DNA from 3 places in the Pseudoalteromonas sp. R86517 genome. Region 1 is predicted to be linked to each of the others. Evidence: predicted binding sites of a transcription regulator. Region 1 holds the regulator's gene; each other region holds the start of a gene.
What was found. The regulator MetJ, encoded in region 1, represses methionine synthesis genes. The targets are predictions, from matches to a motif close to TAGACGTCTAGACGTCTA.
Positions count from the first base shown of each region.

Region 2: SJY38_RS02325 (methylenetetrahydrofolate reductase) is a predicted target of MetJ. The motif match lies at 1,854-1,871, and genes of this name have one in related genera.
Region 3: metK (methionine adenosyltransferase) is a predicted target of MetJ. The motif match lies at 1,976-1,993, and genes of this name have one in related genera.

Region 1 covers NZ_JAXHCB010000001.1:2,908,827-2,912,116, reverse strand. The annotation lists gene SJY38_RS13220 (malic enzyme-like NAD(P)-binding protein) at 300-1,541, shown strand; gene metJ (met regulon transcriptional regulator MetJ) at 1,604-1,924, opposite strand; gene metB (cystathionine gamma-synthase) at 2,193-3,290, shown strand, end outside.
Region 2 covers NZ_JAXHCB010000001.1:522,777-526,066, reverse strand. The annotation lists gene SJY38_RS02330 (M16 family metallopeptidase) at 1-1,655, opposite strand, end outside; gene SJY38_RS02325 (methylenetetrahydrofolate reductase) at 1,915-2,871, shown strand; gene SJY38_RS02320 (sensor domain-containing diguanylate cyclase) at 2,900-3,290, opposite strand, start outside.
Region 3 covers NZ_JAXHCB010000001.1:563,896-567,185, forward strand. The annotation lists gene SJY38_RS02485 (hypothetical protein) at 1-414, opposite strand, end outside; gene metK (methionine adenosyltransferase) at 723-1,874, opposite strand; gene tkt (transketolase) at 2,179-3,290, shown strand, end outside.

The DNA of each region.
Region 1 (3,290 bases):
CGATATTTGTTTTTAACGGTGATAAACGCGCCATATTGGTGCATTTTACTATTTTACTATTCTGCTATTTTACAAAAATATTGGCAGGGCAAAATGAACCTCAAAAAGCACTTTTTGAATGAATTTTTATTTGTTTAATATTGATAACTTTTAGCGAAGTTGCTGATAAATCACTTAAAATTAACGGATATAGCATATAACAGGATAGACCTGATATTGCTTGGAATTTAAAAATAATAAGAGTATCTTAGCCCCATACTCCCTCTCACTTAACTTAAATTGCAGGATACCATCGCGTTATGTCAGATTTTCGTGAACAAGCATTACACTACCACTCTCACCCCGTTCCAGGCAAAATCAGCATTGAGCTAACAAAACCAGCCGAAACGGTGCAAGACTTAGCATTAGCATACAGCCCTGGTGTTGCAGAGCCTGTGCGCGAAATTGCAGCAGACCCAGCCAATGCATATAAATATACCGGTAAAGGTAATATGGTTGCGGTGATCAGTAATGGTACGGCAATTTTAGGTTTGGGTAATTTGGGGCCTTTAGCCTCTAAACCTGTTATGGAAGGTAAGGCGCTTTTATTTAAACGTTTTGCTGGCCTAGATTCTATTGATATTGAAGTTAAGCATCGCACCACCGAAGACTTTATAAATACAGTGGCTAATATTGCCGACACGTTTGGTGGTATTAACTTAGAAGATATTAAAGCGCCAGAGTGTTTTGAAATTGAAAAAGCACTTATTGAGCGTTGCAGTATTCCGGTTTTTCATGATGACCAACACGGTACCGCTATTGTAACTGCGGCAGGTATGCTTAACGCCTTAGAAGTGCAGGGCAAATCAATAGAAGATGCCATTATTGTATGTTTAGGTGCAGGCGCTGCAGCGGTTGCTTGTATGGAGCTGTTAATTAAGTGTGGTGCACTGCGCGAACATATTTATATGCTAGACCGCAAAGGGGTTATTCATACTCGCCGCGATGACTTAAACGAATACAAACAGCTTTTTGCTAACAATACAGATAAGCGTACTCTACAAGATGTAATTGCTGATGCTGATGTGTTTGTAGGTGTATCGGGTCCTAACTTACTTGCACCTGAAGATCTAAAACTAATGGCTGATAAGCCAGTGGTGTTTGCATGTTCAAACCCAGATCCTGAAATTGCACCTGAGCGTGCGCACAGTGCACGTAAAGACTTAATTATGGCAACGGGGCGTTCTGATTTCCCTAACCAAGTTAATAATGTTTTATGTTTCCCGTTTATTTTCCGTGGTGCACTTGATGTACGTGCAAGCGCCATTAACGATGAAATGAAAATAGCCGCTGTCGAAGCTATTCGTAGTATTGCTAAAGAGCCAGTGCCTGAGCAAGTATTAAAAGCAGCGGGTGTAGAAAAGCTCGAATTTGGTGCAGATTACATTATTCCTAAACCTATGGACCCGCGTTTATTACCACGTATAGCCAAGGCGGTTGCTATTGCTGCTGTTGAATCGGGCGTGGCACAAATTGACTTACCGGAAAATTATATGGCGTAATATATAGCGCTTAAACAAAAAAAACCTCAGCATGCTGAGGTTTTTTTTTAAAAAAAGACGTTTTATTCTTCGTCTAAAATAGGCACTTCTAAACCCATTTCTTGCATTATCTTTTTAACTTCTTCGGGTACTTTTTCTGCGTTATCTTTACGTAGGTCATCATCATTAGGTAATGGCTGGCCTGTAAAGGCATGCAAAAACGCTTCGCATAGTAACTCGCTATTTGTTGCATGACGCAGGTTGTTTATTTGACGACGTGTACGCTCATCAGTTAATACTTTTAATACATTTAGCGGGATCGAAACGGTGATCTTTTTAACTTGCTCTGATTTTTTCCCGTGTTCTGCGTATGGGTGAATATACTCACCATTCCATTTAGCCATAAGATGTATCGTTGCCTCAGATTATTAATTTCTCACACGGCGTAAAAAGCGTGTAAATATGCGTGAAATTCTATCGTTTTAAAAAAGATAGTCAAATAATAGATAGCAATCTATCTTAATAAGCTGGCTGTAATAGTAAATACAGCCTCATTGAAGTTTTACGCGTCTGTTATTTTTAGCCATCTAGAGCTTTAAATGCTTTGACTTATTATAATGGATAACTTACTCTTTTAGACGTCTAAACATCCAAATTAATCAGGTGACGAATATGAGCGAAAAAAACAAAGCAACCATTGCTGTACGAAATGGGGTTGATGCCGATAAACATCATGGCGCCGTTGTACCGCCAATTTATTTATCGACGACTTATTCGTTTGCCGATTTTGATACTAAGCGCGCATACGACTATGGACGCAGTGGTAATCCTAATCGCGATATTTTAGCTGACACTTTAGCAGAACTTGAAGGTGGCGCACGCGGAATTATTACTGCTACGGGCATGGCAGCAGTGCACTTAGCCACACAGTTATTAAATAACGATGATACATTGGTTATTCCTCACGATTGTTATGGCGGCAGCTACCGTTTATTTACGTCGTTAGAAAAGCGCGGCTTGCTTAAACTTAAAGTACTTGATTTAACTAAAGCAGAAAGCCTAGAACAAATTTTAACCATTAAACCTAAATTAATTTGGATAGAAACACCAAGTAACCCTGTGCTGCGCCTAACGGATATTAAAGCCGTGACGGATATAGCAAAACAGTGCGGTGCATTAGTGGCCGCCGATAACACCTTTTTATCACCGGCATTACAAAACCCAATTAAGTTTGGCGTAGATATTGTTGTGCACTCAACCACTAAATATATAAACGGCCATTCTGATGTTGTAGGCGGTGCAGTTGTTGCTGCAACACAAGAGCTTGGTGATGAGCTTGCTTGGTGGGCCAATAACATTGGTATTACCGGCGCACCATTTGATAGCTATTTAACGTTACGTGGTTTACGTACTTTAAATGTGCGTTTAAAACAGCACCAAGAAAATGCCCTGGCAATTGCTAAATACCTAGAAAGCTCTGAGTATGTTAGCCAAGTTTACTACCCATGCCTTGAATCGCATCCTCAACATGCGCTTGCTAAAGCCCAACAGCTTGGGTTTGGTGGTATGGTTAGTTTTGATATTAAAGGCGATGTGAATGATGCAGCGGCGTTTTTAACGAGCCTTAAAGAATTTAGCTTAGCAGAATCGTTAGGTGGGGTTGAGAGTTTAATTTGTCATCCTGCGACCATGACTCACGCAGGTATGGAAGCTCAAGCACGTTTAGAGGCGGGTGTGGGCGATACGCTAATTCGTATTTCGGTCGGTATT
Region 2 (3,290 bases), 2.4 Mb from region 1:
CCAAAGCTGCCAGCAAGCGGATAAAGCGCTTTTTGTATGTCTTTGTAACTCGTACTTTGCGAGCCACCTTGAGCAAGCATAGCGGCTGTGAGCGCAGCAACCCCTTTTTTACCTTGCGGGTCTGCAGCAGCCCCTGTATTGAATAAAAAGTTTACATCAATCAGCGGCGAGCTATTCGTTTTATCAAGCACTTTAAATACGGGTGCCTCTGGCGCTTTATCATGCTTAGCTACTAATGCATTTAAGCTCGTTTCTTGTTCAAAGTCTGGCGCTTTATCAAGTGCCGACATAGTTACGGTAGTACGCGCGTCATCTACAAAATACTTATTAGCCACGGCTTTAATATCTTGTGCTGTGATGTTGTCGGCCGATTTATAAAGCTGGTTAATAACCTCTGGGTCGCGCTCAAAATGCATATAACTTGCAAGGGTTGATGCAATCGCTTGCGATGAGTCTAAGCCGTTAATAAAGCTGTATTTAAGGTTAGACTTTAAATCACTTAGTTTTTGCTCATCAACAAGTTCGGTACGTGCTTTTGCGTAAGTGCGGTTAATAGCATCGCGTGCTTTTGCTAAATCATCTTCGTTTTCTACTTTTACAAACACATGCAGTAAGCCAGGATCTTTTGTCTCTGGATTGTAGGTAAACATTTGACTCGCTATTTGTTTATCAACAACTAGCTCTTGGTATAAATCGGAGTTATTAGAAAAATAAAGCTGTGAGATTAAATCAAGTGCGGCTCTGTCCTTTTTAGCAGGCTCCCATGCTGCGCCTTTGTAAGATACAAGCAACCAATGACCAGGCAAACCTTCGTTTTTCTCATGTACATATTTAGGCGCTTGCTGCTTTGGCTCAGCTTTAATATCGGCAACGTAATCGCCTTTTTCCCAGCCACCCCAATGTTTTTTAACCATAGCCATGGTCTCTTTAGGGTCAACATCGCCCACAATCACTAGCGATACATATTCAGGCTTATAAAACTTATCAAAAAATTCTTTACCGTAAGCCATTTGATCTGGCATGGCTTCTATATCTTCAAAAAAGCCCATGGTGGTATGTTTATAAGTGTGCGTATCAAACGCTTCTTCGCGTACTGCGCTCAATAACTTACGAATTGGGCTGGCGTTATTTTTTAAATATTCCCCTTTAACCGTTAGCGCTTCGGTTCTAAATTGCTCTTCGGTGTAGGTTAAGTTTTGAAAAATATCGGCTTCAATTTCAAGTACTTTATCAAGGTGCTGCTTTGAAAAGTTTAAATGGTAGTTTGTGTAATCGTTGGTGGTGTAAGCACGGTTATCGACCCCTGCATTTTTAAATGTGGCAGTGTATTCGTCTTGCGGAAATTTTTTAGAGCCTTTAAACATCATGTGCTCAAAAAAGTGAGCAAAACCGGTTTTACCTGCTTTTACTTCATTACGCGAACCAACCGATACCGGAATTTGTAGCGAAACGACATCGGGGTAATCGGTTTTAACAACCATTACACGTAAGCCGTTATCAAGCTCTTCGATTAAGTACTCTTGCGAAAATACACGTTCGTCAGCTTTTGTTGTTTGCTGTTGTTGTGCCGCTTGGGTGTTTTCGCTTTGCTGTGTTGCGCAGCCTGTTAGTGCCAGCGATACCGCTAAGCTTGTTGCTAGTAATTTAAATTTCATTGTTGTCCCTTTTTAAATTGAGCAAATTTTTTATTAGGTTTAATACTAACTCGCTTAAATTATGCCCCAAAGCCACTAAATATAAGAGCCCATCGGCTATTTATAATGTAAACAACTGTGTCAATTCCCCATTTTAAAAACATTTAAGTATGAAAAAAGCTCAAGTTGATTGAAAAACTTTCACTAAATAAATCTATCTAGACGTCTAAATGGCTGCTATATTAAATTACATACATTGGACTAAGCTGGAATGAGGATTATGGCTTTATCACTACAAGAAAAAATAGAAGACACCAATCAAGGTGTTTATCTTATTGGTACTACTCCACCTAAAATTGGTACTGATAAAGCGCAACTAAAAATCATTGCAGAAAAACTACTTGCTCGCTTACACGAAATTGAATACGACGGCGTGATAATTTACGACATTCAAGATGAAAGTAGCCGTACAGATAAAGCACGCCCATTTCCGTTTAAACAAACTGTAGACCCACGTGAATACAGCCACTTACTACGTAATTTATCTGCTCCAGATGTCATTACTTACAAAAGTGTGGCACAACGTGGTGTAGAGGAGTTTAAAGGCTGGTTGGATGAAACTAAAAACGACTACGATTTAAAAAATGTCGTTTTAGTGGGTAGCCCCTCATCGGTAGGTGATATAAAACTAAGCTTGCCCGATGCCTATAAAACGCTTGCAGAGCAAAGTGATGACTTCTTTTTAGGGGGCGTTACCATTGCTGAGCGACATTCAAATAAGCGAAATGAACACGAGCGCCTTATAGAAAAAACAGCACAAGGTTGTCAGTTTTTTATATCGCAAGCGGTTTACGACGCGCAAGCAACTATAGAGCTAATAACAAGTTACGCGCGTACCTGTAAAGCACAAGGTATTACACCAAAACGGATTATTTTAACGTTTACGCCGTGCGGTGGCGATAAAACCTTAGAGTTTATGCAATGGTTGGGTATCTCAGTGCCAGAGGCCACTAAATGGCGCATGCTTGATGCAGACAATACCTTAAGTGAATCTGTACGTATTTGCCGAGAAAATCTCGACCTAATACTCAAAAGTTGTGCGCACCTAGATGTGCCACTGGGCTTAAATATTGAAAGCTTAACAAACCGTAAAGAAGAAATTGACGCATCAATAAACTTATACCGTTTATTAAAAGCCATTATGGAATTAAACCTAGCCGAAAAACAAATCGCTTAAAGCCTAATTATCCCCGTTTATAGCAAGCCTAATGGCTTGCTTTTTTGTTGCTATGTTTAAGTGTATTACTTTTATTATTATGCTTTTTAGCCAATTTGTACGCTTGTTTATTTTTATACATTTGGTGATCGGCCAAATTTAATAACGTATCAAAAGGTTGCTTTTGTTTATTAGTAAAACTTTCGCCTATGCTGAGTGTCAGCGCGCACACGTTGTTTTCTAATAGTGCGTTTTTATACTCAATTTTTATTTTATCAATAATATGGCTAAGCTTACTTCTATCACTAATTTGCATCACAGCTACAAATTCATCGCCGCCTAAACGCCCTACTATATCAGCCTCTCTTAAATGTGTTTTTAAGGTATTTGCTAAGAGGATTAACGCTTGATCGCCTATTTCATGGCCATAAGTGTCGTTT
Region 3 (3,290 bases), 2.3 Mb from region 1:
AAGCATAAGATCATCTTCTTGCCACTCATCACTTTCGTCTGTAGGGCTTTTTAGCTCATTGGTTGGAAGCCTTTGTTCTAGCTCTTCTAGTTTTTCTTCTAGGCGGATCAAGCTGCTCGTTATGTAATCAAGGGCATCAAAAATCCGTTCATCACGCTGACTAGCTGCGCTAGGGCTTTGAGTGGGCAGCTCACCTGTGGCTTGTAACTTGCTTTTAATGCCTAGGCTTGCCAGTAATTTGGCCTGCTTTAAGGCTTTGTCTTTATTGCTAGGTGCAAAGAGTGCTTTGCCATTAAAAAACTGAGTTACTTTATCTTCAGACGTTTTTAGCTTACTTGCTAAATTTACGCAGGCCGTTTTAGCCTCAGTGCCCTCGGCGAGCCCTACAAACATAACGCGAAAATTATTGGCCATTTACTTATCCCTTAAGCTTTTATTATGCAAAGAGTATATACCTAAAACCGTACGAAATTCGAGGGCTAGTTAATACCAATTTAATTCAAAACACGATTAGTTTAGCGTATTAAATAGCGCACTGACTGCGTTAAAATTATTTATATAAAATAACTGTACGCCGTAAATTCCTTTGTTATTGCACTATTTACTGGGTGCTATGATAAACAACTAAATTAATGCAATTGATATAAAGCGCATAATTAGCCTTTGCTTTAGATATAAAAACGGCCCTTAAAAGGGCCGTTTATTATTTAATGCATTTTGGCTTATAGGCCAGCAGCTGCGCGAAGTGCGTCTGCTTTATCTGTACGTTCCCATGGGAATTCGTCACGACCAAAGTGACCGTATGCCGCTGTTGGTTGGTAAATTGGGCGCTCTAAATCAAGCATTTGAATTAAGCCGTAAGGGCGTAGGTCAAAGTGCTCACGAATAAGCTCAATTAAACGACCTTCTTCAAGCTTGCTTGTACCAAAGGTTTCAACGCTGATAGAGGTAGGCTCGGCTACACCAATTGCGTAAGATACTTGTAATTCACATTTATCAGCAAGGCCAGCCGCAACTACGTTTTTAGCAACGTAACGTGCAGCGTATGCAGCTGAGCGGTCAACTTTTGATGGATCTTTACCTGAGAAAGCACCACCACCGTGACGTGCCATACCACCGTATGTATCTACGATGATTTTACGACCCGTTAAACCACAGTCGCCCATAGGTCCGCCAATTACAAAACGACCCGTTGGGTTAATGAAAAATTTAGTCGCGCTTGTAATAAGCTCTGCAGGAAGTACCGGCTTTATGATGGTTTCCATCACGGCTTCTACTAAGTCATTTTGCGAAATTTCTTCAGCGTGCTGAGTAGAAAGTACAACTGCATCAATACCTACAGGCTTGCCGTTTTCGTATGCAAAAGTTACTTGAGATTTTGCATCTGGGCGTAACCAGTTAAGCTCGCCGCTTTTACGTACTTGCGCTTGGCGCTGTACTAAACGGTGTGAGTAAGTAATTGGCGCAGGCATTAGTACTTCTGTTTCGTTACATGCATAACCAAACATTAAGCCTTGGTCGCCAGCACCTTGTTCTTCTGGGCTAGTACGGTCAACACCTTGGTTAATATCAGGAGACTGCTTACCAATAGTGTTTAAAATTGCACACGAGTCTGCATCGAAACCCATGTCTGAATGCGTGTAGCCAATTTCACGTACTGTTTTACGTGTAATTTCTTCAATATCAACCCATGCGCTAGTGGTAATTTCACCACCAACCATAACCATACCGGTTTTTACGTAAGTTTCGCACGCAACACGGGCATGAGAGTCTTGCTCTAGGATAGCATCAAGTACCGCATCAGAGATTTGATCGGCGATTTTATCCGGATGACCTTCAGAAACAGATTCAGAAGTAAATAAATGTTTTGCCATTGTATTTCTGCTCACAAATATTGCGCTTCACAAACGTCGGTATTAGCGCTAAAAAATTAAGGGGCGTATTTTATCTAAAACAAAACACCTTGCATAGTGTTTTTACGCCTAGACGTCTAAATAAAATGAGTAATAACTTTTTGGTCTTAAAAAATATTCATAATAGCCCATTTTTATGGGGTTTTTAATTGCACACTGCACCCACATTAAGTAAGAATGGTTGCTATAACAGCTCTTAAGTTACTTAAGGGTATTAACGAACACATAAGTACCCGCGCAAATACACATAAAGGTAGGAGAATTCATGCCATCTCGCAAAGAACTTGCAAATGCTATTCGCGTCTTGTCAATGGACGCAGTACAAAAGGCCAAATCTGGCCACCCTGGAGCCCCAATGGGCATGGCCGATATCGCAGAAGTATTATGGCGCGATTATCTAAAGCATAATCCAACTAATCCAGAGTGGGCTGACCGTGACAGATTTATTCTTTCAAACGGCCACGGTTCAATGCTTATCTATTCTCTATTGCACCTAACTGGTTACGACTTACCACTTGATGAAATTAAAAACTTCCGTCAAATGCATTCTAAAACGCCAGGCCACCCTGAGTACGGTTATGCACCAGGAATTGAAACTACTACGGGCCCACTAGGTCAGGGGATCACAAATGCGGTAGGTATGGCGATTGCTGAAAAAGCGCTTGCTGCACAATTTAACCGTGAAGGCCACGACATTGTTGATCACTACACATATGCATTTATGGGTGACGGTTGTTTAATGGAAGGTATTTCTCATGAAGCATGTTCACTTGCTGGCACATTAGGCCTTGGCAAGTTAGTGGCTTTTTGGGATGACAACGGTATTTCAATCGATGGTGAAGTTGAAGGTTGGTTTAGCGACGATACACCAGCACGATTTAAAGCGTACGGCTGGCATGTAATAAGTGACGTTGATGGCCACGACAGCGATGCTGTTAGTGCTGCAATAGCAGAGGCTCAAAGTGTTACCGACAAACCATCACTAATTTGTTGTAAAACAGTGATTGGTTACGGTTCACCTAATAAATCTGGTAGCCACGATTGTCACGGCGCGCCATTAGGTGATGACGAAATTACAGCGTCTCGCGAATTTTTAGGCTGGTCTGGCGGTGCATTTGAAATCCCTGATGATATTTACGCACAGTGGGATAGCAAAGAAAAAGGTCAACAGCTTGAATCTAGCTGGGACGAAAAATTTGCAGCATACGCAAAAGCATACCCAGAGCTTGCAGCTGAATATAAGCGCCGTATTAACAACGAACTTCCAGGCGATTGGGCTGAAAAATCTCAAGCATACATAGAGCAACTACAAGCAAACCCTGCAAATCCTGCATCTCGTAAAGCGTCGCAAAATGCATTAAATGCATTTGGCCCGTT